Regions from separate parts of the Kitasatospora sp. NPDC127035 genome, predicted to be linked through region 2. Evidence: riboswitches for the same ligand, from Rfam matches in the RefSeq annotation. Region 2 holds a riboswitch; each other region holds the start of a gene.
What was found. A riboswitch is a leader RNA that binds a small molecule or an ion and turns the genes downstream of it on or off. The one in region 2 is predicted to bind cobalamin.

Region 1 (6,391 bases), on a different contig from region 2:
CGGGCCACCGCCGGGTCCGGGTGGACGCCGGAGACGGCGGTCAGCACCGAGGCCGCCCGCGGGTGTCCGGACTGCCGGGCCCGGGCGAACAGTCGCACCGGGTCACCGGCCGAAGCGCCCTCGACGTGGCCGACCAGCAGCTCCGTCTCCCCGTGGTCCAGCACGGCGGCGGCGGTGTCCACCCAGAGCCAGGCGGCGTCCTCCGCCCCCAGCACGTCGGCCGGCGAGACCCCCTCGTCCGAGCGCTCGGCGAGCCAGAGGAGCGCGTACGGGCGCAGCACCGGCTCGTCGACGGCGGCCCGGACGGCCTGCTCGGCGGTGGAGCCGGCGACCCGGAGCGCCTCGAAGGCCAGGCCGCGGACCAGCGCGTCCTCGCCCTGCGCCGCCTCCAGCAGCTCGGCCACCGCCCGGTCGGCCGGGCGGGCCGCCAGCCAGGCGCGGTACTCGGCGCGGGCCGGGCCCGGCGAGTAGTCGGCGCAGGCGCTCAGCAGTTCCGGCGCGCTCTGCTCGATGTGGCCGGCGGCGGTCTGCGCGACGGTGCAGATCTCCTCCAGCTTGGCCCGCACCGCCCAGTGTCCGAGCGGCGACAGGTCGGCGGCGTTGTCCCGGCGGACCAGTGCGCCGACGGCGGCGAGGCCGTCCAGCATCCAGTCGAGGACGGCCGCCACGTCGGCGGGCGAGGCCGGGGTGTCGATCTGCGGCTCGCGGCAGGTGCCGCGGACCGCGGAGATCGCCGAGGCCGCGTGCGGGACGGGCGAGAGGCCGAAGGTGCTCTCGCCACCGCCGACCCGGCGCTCGTCCAGACCGCGCCGGAGCAGCTCCAGCAGCTCCATGTCGGCGACCGGGCCGTCCACCAGGTGCAGGAAGGAGAGCAGTTGCGGGGCCTGGTCGACGGCCTGCCCGGCGAGCACCGCGAAGACGCCGCGCAGGGCGGCGGGCGGGACCGGGGCGAGCAGGGTCCAGGCGTCGAACAGTGCCGACCAGCCGCGGACCACCGCCTCGTCGTCGTGCTCCCAGGCGTGCAGGCGCCAGCCGGGGACGGCGCCGCCGTCCCTGGCCTCGACCAGGCCGACCAGCAGCGCCTGGCCCCAGGCCTTGGCCGCGGCGCCCACCGTCATGGCGAGGGCGCGGCCGGCGGCCCGGGCGTCGTCGGGGAGCAGCTCGCCGCGCTTGTCGACCTCGTCGAGGTCGCCGGCCCAACGGGCGATCCGGACGGCGTCGACCAGCATGCGGCGGGCCAGCGGGGCGAGTTCGGCGGGTGCGGGGAAGCCCTCCGGCACGGGGACCCGGCCGCGGCCGGGTGCGGGGGCCGGGCCTCGTCGGCGGGGTACGCCGGAGGTCCCCGGCCTGGCGCCGGCGGGGCGGTGGGCAGTTCCGGGGAGACGGGTCACCGTCGCACCGGTACCGATCGTCGGCGGGAGCGGGGCATCACGGTCGCGCGGGTTCCGAGACGTCACGTCGAGCAGTCTTCCCCTTGTACCGGCCATCTGTCACATCCGGTTGCACGCGCGGGCCGGGCGGCGGGCGCGGGGCCTCCACAAGATCGGGCAACAGAGGCCAAACCGACTGGCTTGATCTTAGTGGCGGGTCCATGCCACTCGTGACCGGGGAGGGAGGGAAGGGAAAGCGGGGAGGAAAGGGAGAGGGGAAGCGGCCGCGGCGACCGGGGAGCCGCCGCGGCCGGGTGGACCGGGCCGGGCGCGCTCAGAGGAAGGGCGTGAGCCAACGGCGGAGGGTCTCCTCGTAGCGCTCCGGGTCGGTGTTCCAGAGTGCGGCGTGGTCACCGCCGGGAAAGGCCTGGAGGTTGACCACGTCCGGGCGCCTCCCGGCGAGGCGCTCGGCCGCGCGGAACGGGGCCACCGGGTCGTCCGGGCCGTGCAGCACCAGGGTGGGGACCCGCAGGTCGGTGCCGTCGGCGAGGCGCGCGAAGTCGGCCAGATCCAGGCCGGTGCGTCCCTCGGCGGCGAGCGCGCCCAGTTCGGCGGCCACGCCCCGGTAGCCGGCCCGGGCCGCACCGCGCCGCGCGCCGGCCGGCCAGTCCAGCACCGGCGAGTCCAGGATCAGGCTGCTGATCGAGCCTGCCCAGCCGGAGCGGGCGGCGGCCTGCAGGGCCGTGGTGGCGCCGAGCGACCAGCCGTAGAGGACGACCTTGCCGGCGCCGCTGTCCAGCGCGCGCCGGATCGCCGCCTCGACGTCGCGCCACTCGGTCTCGCCGAAGTGGCCGAGGCCGTCCGGGGAGGCCGGCGCACCCGCGTCGCCCCGGTAGCTGACGGCGAGCACCGGCAGGGCCAGCCGCCGGAGCAGCGGGAGCACCGGGAGAGCCTGGGAGCGGTCGGCGCCGGGGCCGTGCACCAGGATCACCCAGGTGCCCCGCGCGCCGTCCAGCCGCCAGGCGGGCAGCGCACCCAGCTCGCCCTCGACGGCGGTCTCGGTGAACGGGATCCCGAGCGCGGTCGTCGGGTCCCCGAGATGGACCCGGGGGGTGAAGCGGACCTCGGTACCGGGCGTGAGGGTGCCCCGGTCCGCCCGGAGCAGGCGGCGGGTGACGCCCTTCCCGTCGCTGTGCAGGACCTCGCCGACGACCGCGTGCCCGTCCTCTCCCCACTCCACGGCCCAGCGGCCGGGGCGTTCGCTCTCCGGGCCGCGGGTGAAGCCGACCCGCCCCGCGCCGAGGGTCAGGACCTGCACCGGGCCGGACCTCGCCCGGGCCGCGACGGCCGGGTGGACCATCCGCTCGGACGCCCGCCGGCCGATCACCAGCACGGCCGCCCCCGTACCGACGGCGGCGGCGGCCACGGTGGCCGCGATTCCCCAACGCATACTCGCTCCCCGCAGTTAAGTCCCGGTGCCGGAGGGTGTTCTGGCCCCAGTCCACTAGCGGCGGCGGCCGGTGGCCAGTAGGACACGGCCGTCCGTGTCAGATCGGGAGCAACGTCACACCGGGGCGAGAGCCTCCGGGGCGGGCCCGCGCGGGGCCGGCGCGGGGGCCGCGCGAGGACCGGCGGTGTGACCGAACGCTCCGTGACCTCGGTTGACTCCCGGTTCGGGGGCGTGATGGGATCCTTCAGCCATACGGAGGCAAGCAGAGGAAGCCGGTGCGAGTCCGGCGCGGTCCCGCCACTGTCACCGGGGAGCACGTCCGGACAATGCCACGGCGAGCCGTCAGAAGCCGCTGGAAGGCCCGGGCGTGCGTCCGACCCGGAAGCCAGGAGACTCTCGCCCCCGGTACGTCGATCCAGGGCGCGGACCCTGAGTGAGGACACCCACGCGATGCAGCCTGCCCCGGCCGCGACGACCCGCCACCGCACCCCGCCGTGCGTCCGCTGACCCGCGCCGCCGCGTTCGCCGCGGGCGCAGTCGCCGGATACCTCGCCGACACCCGGCTCGGCGATCCTCGCCGCGGCCACCCGGTCGCCGTCTTCGGCACCGCCGCGAACCGGCTGGAACGGCGGATCTGGCGCGACGACCGCGCCACCGGCACCGCCTACACCGCGCTCTGCGTGGGCACCGTCGCGGCCGGCGCCGTGGCCGCCGACCGGCTGCTCGGCCGCCGGCCGCTCGGGCGGGCCGCCCTGGCCGCCGCCGCGACCTGGACCGTGCTCGGCGGCACCTCGCTGACCCGGGAGGCCCGGACCATCGGCCGCTCGCTCGCCGCGGGCGACCTGACGGCGGCCCGGGAGCGGCTGCCGCACCTGTGCGGCCGCGACCCGAGCACCCTGGACGAGGCCCAGCTGGCCCGCGCGGTGGTCGAGTCGGTCGCCGAGAACACCGCCGACGCCGTGGTCAACGCGCTGGTCTGGGGCGGGCTCGCGGGCACACCGGGCCTGCTGGCGTTCCGCGCCGTCAACACCCTGGACGCGATGGTCGGCCACCGCTCGCCCCGGTACGCCCGGTTCGGCTGGGCCTCCGCGCGGCTGGACGACGTGGCCGGCTGGCCGGGCGCCCGGCTGACCGCGCTGCTGACCGTCGCCGCCGCGCCCGAACCGCGCACCGCCTGGCGGGTCTGGCGGCGGGACGGCTCCGCACACCCCAGCCCGAACGCGGGCCAGGCCGAATCGGCCTTCGCCGGTGCGGTCGGCGTCCGCCTGGGCGGGACGCTCCGGTACGGCGACCGCGTCGAGCACCGGCCGGTGCTCGGCGAGGGGCTCCGGCCGGTCGGGGTGGACGACATCGAGCGGGCCTGCGTGCTCTCCCGACGGGTGGGCGCGCTGGCGCTGGGTACGACGGTCGCCGGGCATCTGCTGCTCCGGGCGGCCCTGAGCAGGAGAAGGGGTGGGGCATGAGCAACGCACTGCTGGTCGCCGGGACGACCTCGGACGCCGGGAAGAGCGTGGTCACCGCCGGCATCTGCCGCTGGCTGGCCCGTCAGGGCGTCCGCGTCGCGCCGTTCAAGGCGCAGAACATGTCGCTGAACTCCTTCGTCACCGCGGACGGCGCCGAGATCGGCCGCGCGCAGGCGATGCAGGCGCAGGCCGCCCGGGTGGAGCCCGAGGCGGCCATGAACCCGGTGCTGCTCAAGCCCGGCGCGAACGGCCGCAGCCAGGTCGTGCTGCTCGGCCGGGCGGTCGCCGAGGTCGGCGCGCTGGACTACCGCGACCGCAAGCCGGTGCTGCTGGAGCGGGCCCTGGAGTGCCTCGCGGACCTGCGCCGCCGGTACGACGTGGTGATCTGCGAGGGCGCCGGCTCGCCCGCCGAGATCAACCTGCGGGACCGGGACATCGCCAACATGGGCCTGGCCACCGCCGCCGGGCTGCCGGTCGTCGTGGTCGGGGACATCGACCGGGGCGGGGTGTTCGCGGCGATGTACGGGACGCTGGCGCTGCTCTCGGCCGAGGACCAGCGGCACGTGGCCGGCTGGTTCGTCAACAAGTTCCGCGGCGACGCGCGGCTGCTCGCCCCCGGGCTGGAGATGCTCCGCGAGCTGACCGGCCGCCCGGTGCTGGGCACCCTGCCGATGCTGCCCGACCTCTGGCTGGACGCCGAGGACTCGCTCGACCTGTCCACCGTGGTCGACCGCACGGCCGGCCGCGGGCCGCTCGGCGCGGACGTGCTGCGGGTGACCGTGGTGCGCTTCCCCCGGCTGTCGAACTTCACCGACCTGGACGCGCTGGCCCAGGAGCCCGGGGTGCTGGTCCGCTGGGCCACCCGGCCCGAGGAGCTGGCCGACGCCGACCTCGTCGTGCTCCCCGGCACCCGGGCCACCGTCGCGGACCTCGCCTGGCTGCGCGAGCGCGGCCTGGAGACGGCGCTGAAGGCGCGGGCGGCGCAGGGCCGTCCCGTCCTCGGCGTCTGCGGCGGCTACCAGATGCTGGCGCGGACCGTCGTGGACGAGGTCGAGTCGAAGGCCGGCGCCGTGGAGGGGCTCGGCCTGCTGCCGACGCACGTCCGGTTCGGCGTCGAGAAGGTGCTGGGCCGGCCGGTCGGCGAGGCGTACGGGCAGCGGGTCGAGGGCTACGAGATCCACCACGGCGTGGTCACCGTCGAGGGCGGCACCCCCTTCCTGGACGGCTGCCGGGTGGGCTCCGTCTGGGGGACGACCTGGCACGGCGCGCTGGAGAACGACGGTTTCCGGCGCGAACTGCTGCGCGACGTCGCCGCATCGGCCGGCCGGGCGTTCGTCCCCGCGCCGGACACCTCGTTCGCGGCGGCGCGCGAGGCCCGGCTGGACCGACTGGGGGAGCTGATCGAGGAACACGCGGACACCGACGCACTGTGGAAGCTGATCGAAGGCGGGGTGCCGGCGGCCGGATCGCTGCCGTTCCTGCCGCCCGGGGCCCCTTGGGGAGAATCGTGAGCGAGAATCATGAGTGACGTCCGCTACCCGTTCACCGCGATCGTCGGCATGGCCGACCTACGGCTCGGGCTGCTGCTCAACGCGGTCTCGCCGGCGGTCGGCGGGGTGCTCGTCCGCGGCGAGAAGGGCACCGCCAAGTCGACCATGGTGCGCGCGCTGGCCGGCCTGCTGCCGTCCATCGCCACCGTCGACGGCTGCCGCTTCGCCTGCGACCCGGCCGCGCCCGACCCGCAGTGCCCGGACGGCGCGCACGCCGGCGCCGGGGCGTCCTCGCGCCCGGCCCGGCTGGTCGAGCTGCCGGTCGGCGTCTCCGAGGACCGGATCGTCGGCTCGCTGGACCTGGAGCGGGCGCTCGCCGAGGGCGTCAAGGCGTACGAGCCGGGCCTGCTGGCGCAGGCGCACCGCGGCGTGCTCTACATCGACGAGGTCAACCTGCTCCAGGACCACGTGGTGGACCTGCTGCTGGACGCCGCCGCGATGGGCCGCTCGTACGTCGAGCGCGAGGGCGTCTCGGTGCGGCACGCGGCCCGGTTCCTGCTGGTCGGCACGATGAACCCGGAGGAGGGCGAGCTGCGGCCGCAGCTGCTCGACCGGTTC
Region 2 (6,391 bases):
ACCAGCACACCGACGGCGGCTGGAACTACAGCAAGGCCGCCGGCGACCCCGTCGCGCTCGGCCAGGGCAGCGACATCGACATGACCGGCGCCGCCATGGCCTCGCTGTGCAGCGGCGGCGTCCCCAACACCGACTCCGCCGTCGTCGCGGCCAAGAACTTCCTGAAGGGCAAGCTCGTCGCCTCCGGCGCCTTCCACTCGATGTGGGGCGCCAACACCGACTCCAACGGCTGGGCCGTGTCCGGCCTCAACGCCTGCGGGATCAACGCGCAGGGCGTCGACTTCACCAGCGGCACCGGCAAGACCCCGATCGACTTCCTGATCGCCCAGCAGTTCAAGCCCGGCGGCGGCTTCAAGTACCTGCCCACCGACACCACCCCGTCCCCCTACGCCTCCGTGGACGGCCTGCGCGCCGTGGCCGGCGGCGGGTTCACCGCCACCCCGCCCGCGCCGACGGCGGCCGGTGAGCCCGCCTGGGCCGCCACCACCGGCTTCACCTCCGGCACCGCCGCCCGGCTCGCCCTCGTCGTGGACAACGGCACCGCCCCGCTGAAGGTCTGCGCCGTCACCCTCACCCCGACCGGCGCCACCACGACCCTGGGCGCCGTCCTCGACGCCGCCGCGACCGCCACACCGAGCGGCTGCGTCACGTCGGTCACGCCGTCCACCGGCAGCGGCACGATCACCGCGGTCAACGGCACCGCCAACAGCGGCGCGTCGACCTGGAAGGTGAGCCTGGACGGTGCCGCCGCCACCGGCGCCACCCGGGCCACCGTCGTCCACGTCGGCGACACCGTGTCACTGCGCTACGGCAGCTGACCCGCGGCCGGCCCCCCGGCCGGGCGCGGTGGCCGGGCCACGGGCTCCCCGTGCCCGGCCACCGCGCCCCGGGCCGCCCTCAGGCGTCGGCCGCCCGCCCCTCCGGTTCGGCGCGGGCGGGATACGGCACGAACGTGCTGGTGTGCTCGTCGATCACCGGCGGGACGCCGACGGCGGGCGCGGAACGCTGCGGACAGGCGGGGCGTTCGCCCACCTTGCACCCGAGGCCGATCGGGGTGGCCGCGCCCTCGTCGCCCAGGTCGAGGCCGGCGGAGTACACCAGCCGGTGGGCGTGGCGGAGTTCGCAGCCGAGCCCGATCGCGAAGGTCTTGCCCGGGCGGCCCCAGCCCCCGGGTGAACGGGTGACGGCGCGGGCGGTCCACAGGTAGTGCCGTCCGTCCGGCATGCCGGCGACCTGGACGTGGACGCGGCCGGGGGCGGCGAAGGTCTCGTAGACGTTCCAGAGCGGGCAGGTGCCGCCGGTGCGCGAGAAGTGGAAGTCGGTGGCGGACTGCCGCTCGGAGACGTTCCCGGCGCGGTCGACCCGGACGAAGGAGAACGGCACCCCGCGCAGTCCCGGCCGCTGGAGGGTGCTGAGGCGGTGGCGGACGGTCTCGCCTCGGCCATCCCCGTCACCCGGCTCGGGATCGCCACCGGCCGCGCCTCGCAGGTGCTCGGTCTGCGCTTCTTCAACCCCGCCCCGGTGATGCCGCTGGTGGAGCTGGTCTCCTCGCTGCACACCGACCACACCGTGCTCAACCGGGTGGAGACCTTCGCCAAGGAGGTGCTGGGCAGGCACGTCGTCCGCTCCCGCGACCGGGGCGGCTTCGTGGTCAACGCCCTGCTCGTCCCCTATCTGCTGTCCGCGATCCGGATGGCCGAGGCGGGGCACGCCACGGCGCAGGACATCGACGACGGCATGGTCCACGGCTGCGCCCACCCCATGGGCCCGCTCCGCCTCGCCGACCTGATCGGGCTCGACACCGTGCAGGCCATCGCCGAATCGCCGTACGCCGAGTACAAGGAGCCGCTCTACGCTCCCCCGCCGCTGCTGTCCCGCATGGTCGAGGCCGGCCTGCTCGGCCGCAAGACCGGCCGCGGGTTCCACCCGCACCGGACGGCCTGACCACACCCCCGGCACACCGGTGCCCCGGTCTCCGTCGCGGAGGACCGGGGCGCCGGCGTGCCGGGGGTGTCGGCGTGTCGGCGTCAGGGAGCGGTGATGCCCGGCTGGGCACCCGCACCGAAGGACCAGCCCTCGACCTCGCCGGGCGCCGGGTCGTAGCTGCCCGCGCCCAGGCTGCTGTACGACCAGGGGCCGCCGTGCGGCGCGTGCCAGTACGACCAGTAGGCGCTGCCGGTCGGGTTGGTGCAGGTCGTCGGCAGAGAGTTGATCTTGCAGACGAAGCCGGGGAAGCGCGGGTGGAAGGAGTAGGAGAACCCGGCGCCGGTGATCGCGGCGAGCCCGCTGGCCGGGTCGCCGAGCGCGCAGCCGGTCTGGATGCCGCCACCGACTGCGGTGAAGTCGACGACCACGGTCACGCCGGTGGTGCCGGTGCAGGCGGCCGCCCGGGCCTGCGGAGCGTGGACGGCGGAGGCACCGAGCAGCCCGGCGGTGAGGGCCGCCGCGGCGGCGACCGAGCCGAGCGTCCGGCGGACCGGTCGGGTCCGGGTGGGAGTGTCGATCATCGAAGTGCTCCTCGGGTGGTCGCGGACGGTCAGTGGGTGGCCGGTGCCGGGCAGGCCAGGGTGGGCGGGGCCGGACGCGCGCCGGCGGCCGAGAGCGTGGCCAGCGGCGTGCCGGCCAGGCCGAGGACGGCCTGGGCGGTCGCCCGCGCGCCGTTGCCCGGGTTGAAGCCGGTCGCGTCGTAGGCGACCGCCCCGCGGACGGCGGGGGCGGCCGAGCAGCCCTGCTGGAGCTTGACCAGGCTGCTCCAGCCCTTGAGGCCGGCGCCGAAGCGGCCACCGGAGAACAGGGCCTGGGTGGCGAGGCCGGTGGTGTTGGCGTTGGACGTGGTCGCTCCGGCCGCCGCGAAGCCCCCGTCGGCGTTCTGGTGGCCGGTCAGCCACCCGAGCCCGGCGTTCGCCTTCGCGGTGCGGCCGGTCGCGGCGAGGGCCTGGACGGCCAGCGCGGTGGCGTCGGCGTCGCTCGCGCAGGTGGCCTGGCCGAAGGAGACCGGGAAACCGCCGTCGGCGCACTGACTGTCGGCGAGGAAGTCGACGGCGGCGGCCGGAGCACCACCGGGCGTGCGCTTGAGCGCGATCAGCGCGAGCGACTGGCCGAACGCGTTGCTGTAGTCGCCCCACTGGGACCGGTCGGAGAAGCGGCCGCTCGGGCTCTGGAGCGAGCGGAGCCGGGCAGGGAGGTCGACGCCGCCGAAGGCGGTCGGGTTCTCGCCGCGAACCTCGACGGCGAGCAGCAGCTTGGCCGTCGCCCCGGCGTACGCCTCGGTGGTGCCGTCGCCGAGGTAGCCGCCGATGACGTCGGGCTTCGCCAGCCAGGCGGTGGCCTTCGCGGCGGCCTGGTCGGAGCTGCGGGAGGCGGCGAAAGCGAGCACGGCGTCGATGGTCAGGCCCTGGTCGGGGTAGGCGGTGCCGTCGAACACCGACTCGAAGTGGTCCCCGTCCACCAGCTGGCGGGCCAGCCAGCCCGCCGCGGCGGCGTCCGGACGGACGGTCGGGGAGGACAGTCGTGCGGGGGTGGCGTGTGCGGCGGTGACCGCCGGGAGCGCGGTGGCGAGGGCGAGCGCGGGTATGGCGAGCAGTCCGAGAGTGCGGCGGAGCGCGGGCATGAGAGCCTTTCCGGGCCTGGACGCAGGGGCCCGGAGAGCGTCCGCGGGGGGCCGGGGGCAGCTCTCGGAGCTCCGGCCCGCAGACCACGACGGGAGGAGTGGACACCTCTCCGCCGCCGGGTACTCGGGCTCGCCGCCGACAGCCGTCGGCGGCCTACCGTTGCGGGTCAGCGCCGGATTCGAACCGGACTTCCCCCGACGGCGGAGTCAGAACATGACGGCCCATCATGGCGACGCCCGAAAGGCCGGGTCAAGGGTCCGTGCGTCACATCACAGCGCATCCGGGCAGGTCGTCGGCGACCTACCCCCGGGAGGGCCCGGACGCCGCTCGACGGGCCGACGGCCCCGTGGTGCGGCGCCCCGCGGCCGGGGCGCCGCACCACGGCGCGCCTCGGCCCGGGTGCCGGCGGTGGGTGGTGGCGGTGGGTGCCGGCGGTGGGTGGTGGCGGTGGTGGGTGGCGGTGGTGGGTGGCGGCGGTCGTCAGTTGTCAGCGGTGGGTGAACGACGCCGGCCGCTTCTCGGCGAACGCCGCCATGCCCTCCTTCTGGTCGGCGGTGGCGAAGACGGCGTGGAAGAGCCGCCGCTCGAAGCGGACGCCCTCGGCGAGGGTGGTCTCGAAGGCGCGGTCGACCGCCTCCTTCAGCATGATGCTCGCCGGCGCGGACATCTCCGCGACCTTCTCGGCCGTCGCCAGCGCCTCGGCCAGCAGCCGGTCGGCCGGGACGATCCGGGAGACCAGGCCGGCCCGCTCGGCCTCCTCGGCGCCCATCGTCCGGCCGGTCAGGCACAGGTTCATCGCCTTCGCCTTGCCGACCGCCCGGGTGAGCCGCTGCGAACCGCCGATCCCGGGGATCACCCCCAGCTTGATCTCCGGCTGGCCGAACTTCGCGGTGTCCGCCGCGAGCAGGATGTCGCAGAGCATCGCCAACTCGCAGCCCCCGCCCAGCGCGTAGCCCGCGACCGCCGCGACGATCGGCTTGCGGATCCTGCCCAGGTCGTCCCAGGCCGCGAACCAGTCGCCGAGGTAGGCCTCGACGAAGTCGAGGGACTGCATCTCCTTGATGTCGGCGCCGGCCGCGAACGCCTTCTCGGAGCCGGTGATCACCAGGCAGCCGATCCCCGGGTCCCGGTCGAAGTCCCTCGCCGCGGCGACGACCTCGTTCATGAGCTGCGTGTTGAGCGCGTTGAGCGCCTTCGGCCGGTCGAGCGTGATCAGCCCGACCCGGCCCTTGCGCTCCACCAGAATCGTCTCGTACGCGGTCACTGCGCGCTCCCTCCCAGGGTGGTGATGATCGCCGAGAAATCCAGTCCGGCACCCTCGTCGGCGGCGAACTTCGCGTACAACTCGGCTGCCTTCAGGCCGAGTTCGGTGGGCAGACCGGCGGACCGGGCCGCGCCGGCAGCCAGCCCGAGGTCCTTGGCCATCAAGGCCGCCGCGAACCCCGCGCGGTAGTCGCGGTTCGCCGGACTGGCCGGCACCGGGCCGGGGACGGGGCAGTTGGCGGTCAGCGCCCAGCACTGCCCGGAGGCGGTGGAGGCGACGTCGAACAGCGCCTGGTGGCTCAGGCCAAGACTCTCGCCGAGGACGAAGGCCTCGCTGACGGCGATCATCGAGATGCCGAGGATCATGTTGTTGCAGATCTTCGCGGCCTGCCCGGCGCCCGACGGCCCGCAGTGCACGACCTTGCCGCCCATCGCGTCCAGCACCGGCCGGACCGCGCCGAAGTCCGCCTCCGCCGCTCCCACCATGAAGGTGAGGGTCCCGGCGGTCGCGCCCGGCACTCCTCCGGACACCGGCGCGTCGACCGCCCGGCCGCCTGCCCGCACGGCGAGGTCGTGCGCGGCCCGGGCGTCCGCGACGTCGATGGTGGAGCTGTCGACGAAGAGCGTGCCCGGACGGGCGGCGGGCAGCAACTCCTCGTAGGCGGCCAGGACGTGGCGTCCGGCCGGCAGCATGGTGATGACCACGTCCGCGCCGCCGGCGGCGTCGGCCGCGGACTCCGCCGGCCGGACGCCGGCCGCCTCCGCCTGCCGCAGGGCCTCCGGCACGAGGTCGTAGCCGACGACCCGGTGCCCTGCCCTGGCCAGGTTGGCGGCCATCGGGCCGCCCATGTTGCCGAGTCCGACGAATCCGATGTCGTGGGTCACCAGCGCTCCAGGGGTTTCGTGGTGGCGAGGCCGAGTTCCCGCTCGCCGAGCTGGGCGAAGTAGCGTGCCACGGCGGCGGGGGCGACGGCGTCCAGCGTGGCCGGGCTCCAGCGCGGCGTGCGGTCCTTGTCGATCACCTGGGCACGGATGCCCTCGGCGAGGTCGGGTGTGTCGAGGGCGGCGCAGGAGGTGCGGTACTCCTGGTCGAGGACGGCCTCCAGCGGGCCGAGGGACCGGGCGCGGCGCAGCGCGGCGAGCGTCGCCTTCACCGCGGTGGGCGAGTTGGCGGTGATCCGCTCGGCGGCCTTCCCGGCCTCGGGCTCCCCGCTGTCGCGGAGCCGGCCGAGGATCTCCTCGACGGTGCCCGCCGCGTAGCAGCTGTCGATCCACTCGCGCTGCCGCTCCAGCGGGGCGGGCGGTGCGGGGGCGACGTGCCGGACGAGCGCCTCGTGCACGGGCAGTTCGGCGAGGTCGTCGAGGAGCGCGGGCAGCCGCTCGGTGGGGACGAAGTGGTCGGCCAGGCCGCAGAGCAGGGCGTCGCCTGCGCCCGCCGAGCCCGCGGTGAGGGCGAGGTGGGTGCCCAGCTCGCCGGGGGCCAGCGAGAGCAGGTAGGTGCCGCCGACGTCCGGCAC
Region 3 (6,391 bases), on a different contig from region 2:
CAGGGCGCGGCCGGCGCCGTTGAGGGTGAGTTCGCTGCGTCCGGTCGGCCCGGCGGGGCCGGGCGGCGGCGGGGCGGAGCGGTCGTCCCGGCCGCCGAGCACCAGCGCGCCGGTGGCGAGCACGGCGGCGGACACGGCCAGGGCGGCCGGCTTGCCGTGCAACGGGCGGGGCAGGGCCACGGGGCACTCCTCCGGAGACCGGGGTCGGCCGGGGGGCCCGGCGGCGACGCCCGGGCCGCCACGACCGGACACGCGTACGACTGACAGCCCGCGAGCCTGCCACACTCCCCCGCGTCCCGGCGAGCGGGCACGCGGGGGACGGCCGGCCGGGCCGGCGGCGGGCGGTCAGCCCGCCGGGGCCGCCGGCGGGGCCGCGGGCGTCTTGGCCCGCTGGAGCAGCTGGTTCTTCACGTGCTCGCCGAAGCCCGTGGCGGCCGCGGTCGCGGCGGCGTCCGCGGTGTTGCCGCCTTTGGCGGAACCCTCGACGGTGAAGTAGGCGTAGCGTCCAAGGATGCTCTTGGTGTTGGTGCAGCCCGGAGTGGCGCAGAAGACCGGCGCCCCCGGGGCGGCGGCGCCCTTGAGGTGGCCGACGTAGTTCTTCAGGGCCGTCTCGGCCTGGATCTTGTGGTCGAAGACGGCGACGCCGAGCGTCACCGCGCTGTCGCCGGAGACGTAGGTGGCCCGGAGGACCTGGCGGCAGCCCTGGTCGCCGAGCGCCCGGCCGAGACCGCCGACCGTGGAGTTGCCGTCCCAGCAGGGCGAGTCGAGCGAGACGACGGTCCGGTTCCAGGTGGCGCCGTTGACGGTCACGGTGAGCGCCGAGAAGAGCGCCGCCGCGTCCTGCGGGGCCGGGTCGGTGGAGGCGTCCCAGAGCGGCTTCGACGGGTCGTCGGGGGTCGCGCTCGGAGTGGGGGTCGGCGTCGGGGTGGACGTCGGGGTCGGCTTGGCGGAACCGGTCGGAGACGGCGCCGGCTGCTGGGTGGCCCCGGTCGCGGTCGACGTGGGCCCGGCGATCGGCTTCTCGTCGCCGTCCTTGCCCAGCAGGAGCAGGCCGCCGGCGACGGCGCCGCCGATGATCAGGACGGCGACGGCCGCACCGATGATCTTCAACCGGGTCTTGCGCCGGTGCTCGGCCGCGTTGCGGTCGGCGAGCGCGGCCCAGTCCGGCTCGGTCTGCTGCGGCTGCTGCGGCGGCGGTAGGTGCTGCGGCTGCGGCTGCGGAGGATGCTGCCAGTGGTGCGAGGGCACCGGCATCGGCGGCTGGGGCTGCGGCGCCGGCTGGGGCTGCACCGGAGGCTGCGGCGCGGGCGGCTGAACAGGCGGCTGAACGGGCGGCGGCACCTGGATCGACTGCGGCGGCTGCGGCGCCGCGGGCGCCGGCGGCCGGGCCGGCGGCGGCGCGGGCGGTCCGTACGACGCCGGAGGCGGTCCGAAGCCGCCCGGTGCCGGCGGCACGGCCTGGCCGCCGGAGGGCTGCTGCCCCGGCGGCACCGGTCCGGGTCCACCCGGCTGCTGGTTCTGTGCGCCCCCCGCACCGGCGGGAGGGGCCGGCTGCTCCCCCGGCGAAGCGGGCTGTCCAGACCACTCCCCGGGCACGCCCGTTCCGTCGCTCATGAGGCGAGATCGTAGGGCATGGCCCTGACCGGCGACCGCCCCGGTCACCATTCCGTTTCCGAATCCTGACAAGCCCCGGGGCGTCCGGAACCCCGGCCCGCGCCCCTTCCCGGCTCCCGCCCCGGTACCAGCGGTCATCGCGCCAACACGCCGCGCTGCACAACATGTGGTGTCGCATCGAGAGAGCACCACTAGATGTATGCTCGACCCTGCTGTCGACGCAGGGGAACCCGGTGCAAGTCCGGGACTGCCCCGCAGCGGTGAGCGGCCGTCTCCCCATGGGAGCCCGCGAGTCCGAGTACCTGCCGACGGTGTGCGAGCGCCTCCCCGCAGAGGCCCCAGCACGAGCACCACCTTCCGGGCCTCGCGGGCGGGCCGGGGACGACACGCCGCGCGACGCCACGGGCGCCCGCGCCGTCCTCCCCTGCCCCGAACGGCCCGGCCCCCCGATCTACCGACGCCGATCGCCGCCAGGAGAGAGCGCCTTGACCACCGCTGCCTCAGTCACCCTGCCCGCCCAGGGTTCCAGCTCCGCCCCCGCCGACCGTACGGTCTCCGACCCCGGCGGCGCGCTCCTCCGCGTGCTGACCGACCGCAGCGTCGACCTCCCCCAGGTGGACCCGGGTCACGTCGCCGCCGCCGCGCTGCGCGGCCGCAACGCCGGCTCGGACTTCGCCGAGCTGCGCGGCCTGGCCATCGACGCCGCCGCGTCGATGATCGCCGAGGACCCGCAGTACTCGAAGCTGGCGGCCCGGCTGCTCGCGCTGGAGATCGTCGACGAGGCGGCGACCCAGGGCGTGGTCTCCTTCTCCACCTCGATCACCGTCGGCCACGCCGAGGGCCTGATCGGCGACACCACCGCCGCGTTCGTCGCCAAGCACACCGAGGCGCTGAACGCCCTGGTCGACCCGGCCGGCGACGACCGCTTCGAGTACTTCGGCCTGCGCACCGTGCAGTCCCGCTACCTGCTGCGTCACCCGATCACCCGCAAGGTCGTCGAGACCCCTCAGCACTTCCTGCTCCGCGTCGCCTGTGGCCTGGCGGTCGGCGACAACGAGCAGTCGGTGCGCGAGGTGGCCGAGCTGTACCGCCTGATGAGCCGGCTGGAGTACCTGACCTCCTCGCCGACCCTCTTCAACTCCGGCACCCGGCACCCGCAGATGTCCAGCTGCTACCTGCTGGACTCGCCGCTGGACAACCTGGACTCGATCTACTCGCGGTACGCCCAGATCGCCCGCCTCTCCAAGCACGCCGGCGGCATCGGCCTCTCCTACTCGCGGATCCGCTCGCGCGGCTCGCTGATCCGGGGCACCAACGGCAAGTCGAACGGCATCGTCCCGTTCCTGCGCACCCTCGACTCCTCGGTCGCCGCCGTCAACCAGGGCGGCCGTCGCAAGGGCGCGGCCTGCGTCTACCTGGAGACCTGGCACGCGGACATCGAGGAGTTCCTGGAGCTCCGCGACAACACCGGTGAGGAGGCGCGCCGCACCCACAACCTCAACCTCGCGCACTGGATCCCCGACGAGTTCATGCGCCGGGTCAACGCCAACGCCGACTGGTCGCTGTTCTCCCCGGCCGACGTCCCCGAGCTGGTCGACCTGTGGGGCGCCGACTTCGACGAGGCCTACCTCAAGGCCGAGCTGGCCGGCAAGGCCGTCCGCACCATCCCCGCGCAGACCCTGTACTCCCGGATGATGCGCACCCTCGCGCAGACCGGCAACGGCTGGATGACCTTCAAGGACGCGTCCAACCGCGCCGCCAACCAGACCGCGCTGCCCGGCCGCACCGTCCACTCCTCCAACCTCTGCACCGAGATCCTGGAGGTCACGGACGACTCCGAGACCGCCGTCTGCAACCTCGGCTCGGTCAACCTCGGCGCCCACGTCGCCGCCGGTGCCACCGCCGCCGACCTGCTGAACGCGATGGACTGGGAGCGTCTGGACGCGACCGTCCGCACCGCCGTGACGTTCCTCGACCGCGTGGTGGACATCAACTTCTACCCGACCCCCGAGGCCGGCGCCTCCAACTCCCGCTGGCGCCCGGTCGGCCTCGGCGTGATGGGCCTGCAGGACGTCTTCTTCCGGCTCCGCCTGGACTTCGACTCCGCCGAGGCCAAGCAGCTCTCCACGCTGATCGCCGAGCGCATCATGCTCACCGCGTACGAGCGCTCCGCCGACCTGGCCGAGCAGCTCGGCCGCCACGAGGCGTACGCGGAGACCCGCGCCGCCCGCGGCGAGCTGCACATCGACCACTTCCCGAGCGCCGCGCCCGAGTGGGCCGACCGCTGGGAGGCCCTGCGCACCCGCGTCGCCTCCACCGGCCTGCGCAACTCGCTGCTCCTGGCGATCGCCCCGACCGCGACGATCGCCTCGATCGCCGGCGTGTACGAGTGCATCGAGCCGCAGGTGTCCAACCTGTTCAAGCGCGAGACCCTCTCCGGCGAGTTCCTCCAGGTCAACCCGTACCTGGTGCGCGAGCTCAAGGAGCTGGGCGTCTGGGACCAGCAGACCCGGGACGCGCTGCGCGACGCCAACGGCTCGGTCCAGGAGCTCGGCTGGCTGCCCGCCGGGGTCCGCTCGCTGTACCGCACCGCCTGGGAGCTCCCGCAGCGCGCGCTGATCGACCTGGCCGCGGCCCGCATGCCGTACATCGACCAGAGCCAGTCGCTGAACCTGTTCATGGCCGCCCCGACCATCGGCAAGCTCAGCTCGATGTACGCGTACGCCTGGAAGGTCGGTCTGAAGACCACCTACTACCTGCGCTCGCGCCCGGCCACCCGGATCGCCCAGGCCGCCTCCGGCGCCGCCCGCACCGCCGCCCCGGTCCCGGCCGGTCCCGTCGCCGTCACCGTCGGCGCCCCGACCCTCACCCCGGAGGAGGAGGCCGCGCTGGCCTGCTCCCTGGAGAACCCCGAGTCCTGCGAGGCCTGCCAGTAATGTCCGACGCCCAGAAGATGCTGCTCGACCCCGGCTTCGAGCTGACCCTGCGCCCGATGCGCTACCCGTCGTTCTACGACCGGTACCGGGACGCGATCAAGAACACCTGGACCGTCGAGGAGGTGGACCTGCACTCCGACGTCGCCGACCTCGCCAAGCTGAGCGAGGGCGAGCGGCACATGATCGGCCGCCTGGTCGCCTTCTTCGCCACCGGTGACTCGATCGTCGCGAACAACGTGGTGCTGAGCCTCTACAAGCACATCAACTCCCCCGAGGCCCGGCTCTACCTGTCCCGGCAGCTGTTCGAGGAGGCCGTGCACGTCCAGTTCTACCTGACGCTGCTGGACACCTACCTGCCCGACCCCGAGGACCGCAACGCGGCCTTCGCCGCGGTGGAGAACATCCCCTCCATCCACCAGAAGGCCCAGTTCTGCTTCAAGTACATGAACGCGGTCGACCACATCGACTCGCTGCAGACCAAGGAGGACCGCCGCGCGTTCCTCCTGAACCTGATCTGCTTCGCGGCCTGCGTCGAGGGCCTGTTCTTCTACGGCGCCTTCGCGTACGTGTACTGGTTCCGCAGCCGCGGCCTGCTGCACGGCCTCGCCACCGGCACCAACTGGGTGTTCCGCGACGAGTCCATGCACATGGACTTCGCCATGTCGGTGGTGGACACCGTCCGCGCGGAGGAGCCCGACCTCTTCGACGAGAAGATGGCCCAGCAGGTCACCGAGATGCTGGAGGAGGCCGTCGAGGCCGAGCTCCAGTTCGCCCAGGACCTGTGCGGTGACGGCCTGCCCGGCATGAACACCGAGTCGATGCGCGAGTACCTGCAGGCCGTGGCCGACCAGCGGCTCGCCCGCCTGGGCCTGCCGGTCCGGTACGGCTCCACCAACCCGTTCGGGTTCATGGAGCTGCAGAACGTCCAGGAGCTGACCAACTTCTTCGAGCGCCGGGTCTCCGCCTACCAGGTCGCCGTCGAGGGCTCGGTCTCCTTCGACGACGAGTTCTAGGCCCCTCCCGGCCCCGGCCCGCCGGGGCCGACGCCCGCTGCCCCGTACGGAACCTCCGCGGAGGTTCCGTACGGGGCAGCGGCGTTCGGGGCGCCCGCGCCGCGCCGGACACGGCGAAGGGCCGGGGAGCGGTCGCGGCTCCCCGGCCCTTCGTCAACTCCCCGGGCTGCGTCAGTCGTTCGAGACCGTCGCGTACCGCGGCGTGCCCTCGGCCATCTGCCGCAGCGCGTCCTTGCGGTCCCGCTTCGACAGCTTGTCGATGTAGAGGAACCCGTACAGGTGGTCGGTCTCGTGCTGGAGGCAGCGTGCGAAGAAGCCGGTGCCCTCCACCCGGACCGGGTTGCCGTCCTTGTCCCGGCCGGTCACCGCCGCGTAGTCCGGGCGGGCCAGCTCGGCGTACGCGGTCGGCACCGAGAGGCAGCCCTCGTTGCCGTCGTCCAGCACGCGGCGGCGGTCCGCCGGGTACTCCTCCAGCACCGGGTTGATCACGTGGCCGACGTGGCGGACACCCTCGTCGTCCGGGCAGTCGTAGACGAAGACCTTGAGGTCCACGCCGATCTGGTTGGCGGCCAGGCCCACGCCCTCCGCCGCGTACATCGACTGGAACATGTCGTCGATCAGCCCGGACAGCTCGCCGTCGAAGGCGGTCACGTCCTTCACCTCGCGGTGCAGAACCGGGTTGCCGAAGACGGTGATCGGGCGCGCGGTGCCCCTGGAGAGGTCCGGCTCCTCGCCGACCACCTTCACCGGCTGGTCCCCGCCCTGCTCGGGCTCGTGATCATGGTCGTGCTGGTGGTCGTGCTGCTCCGCCATCGCTGCTTTCCGCTT

Region 1: another riboswitch for cobalamin. It lies ahead of ACFWIC_RS22030 (cobalamin biosynthesis protein); the one in region 2 lies ahead of ACFWIC_RS21375 (prenyltransferase/squalene oxidase repeat-containing protein).
Region 3: another riboswitch for cobalamin. It lies ahead of ACFWIC_RS13005 (ribonucleoside-diphosphate reductase subunit alpha); the one in region 2 lies ahead of ACFWIC_RS21375 (prenyltransferase/squalene oxidase repeat-containing protein).

The regions. Positions count from the first base shown of each region.
Region 1 covers NZ_JBHXDN010000032.1:21,408-27,798, reverse strand. The annotation lists gene ACFWIC_RS22040 (hypothetical protein) at 1-1,280, opposite strand, end outside; gene ACFWIC_RS22035 (alpha/beta hydrolase) at 1,705-2,820, opposite strand; cobalamin riboswitch at 3,085-3,216, shown strand; gene ACFWIC_RS22030 (cobalamin biosynthesis protein) at 3,315-4,283, shown strand; gene ACFWIC_RS22025 (cobyric acid synthase) at 4,280-5,794, shown strand; gene ACFWIC_RS22020 (putative cobaltochelatase) at 5,804-6,391, shown strand, end outside.
Region 2 covers NZ_JBHXDN010000030.1:73,978-80,368, reverse strand. The annotation lists gene ACFWIC_RS21395 (hypothetical protein) at 1-818, shown strand, start outside; partial or broken gene ACFWIC_RS21390 (short-chain fatty acyl-CoA regulator family protein) at 898-1,434, opposite strand; partial or broken gene ACFWIC_RS21385 (3-hydroxyacyl-CoA dehydrogenase family protein) at 1,435-1,944, shown strand; gene ACFWIC_RS21380 (flagellar hook-length control protein FliK) at 2,028-2,507, opposite strand; gene ACFWIC_RS21375 (prenyltransferase/squalene oxidase repeat-containing protein) at 2,537-3,610, opposite strand; cobalamin riboswitch at 3,708-3,847, opposite strand; gene ACFWIC_RS21370 (enoyl-CoA hydratase) at 4,099-4,875, opposite strand; gene mmsB (3-hydroxyisobutyrate dehydrogenase) at 4,872-5,759, opposite strand; gene ACFWIC_RS21360 (enoyl-CoA hydratase/isomerase family protein) at 5,756-6,391, opposite strand, start outside.
Region 3 covers NZ_JBHXDN010000015.1:12,221-18,611, reverse strand. The annotation lists gene ACFWIC_RS13015 (glycoside hydrolase family 26 protein) at 1-180, opposite strand, end outside; gene ACFWIC_RS13010 (hypothetical protein) at 346-1,290, opposite strand; cobalamin riboswitch at 1,797-1,939, shown strand; gene ACFWIC_RS13005 (ribonucleoside-diphosphate reductase subunit alpha) at 2,124-4,550, shown strand; gene ACFWIC_RS13000 (ribonucleotide-diphosphate reductase subunit beta) at 4,550-5,563, shown strand; gene def (peptide deformylase) at 5,735-6,376, opposite strand.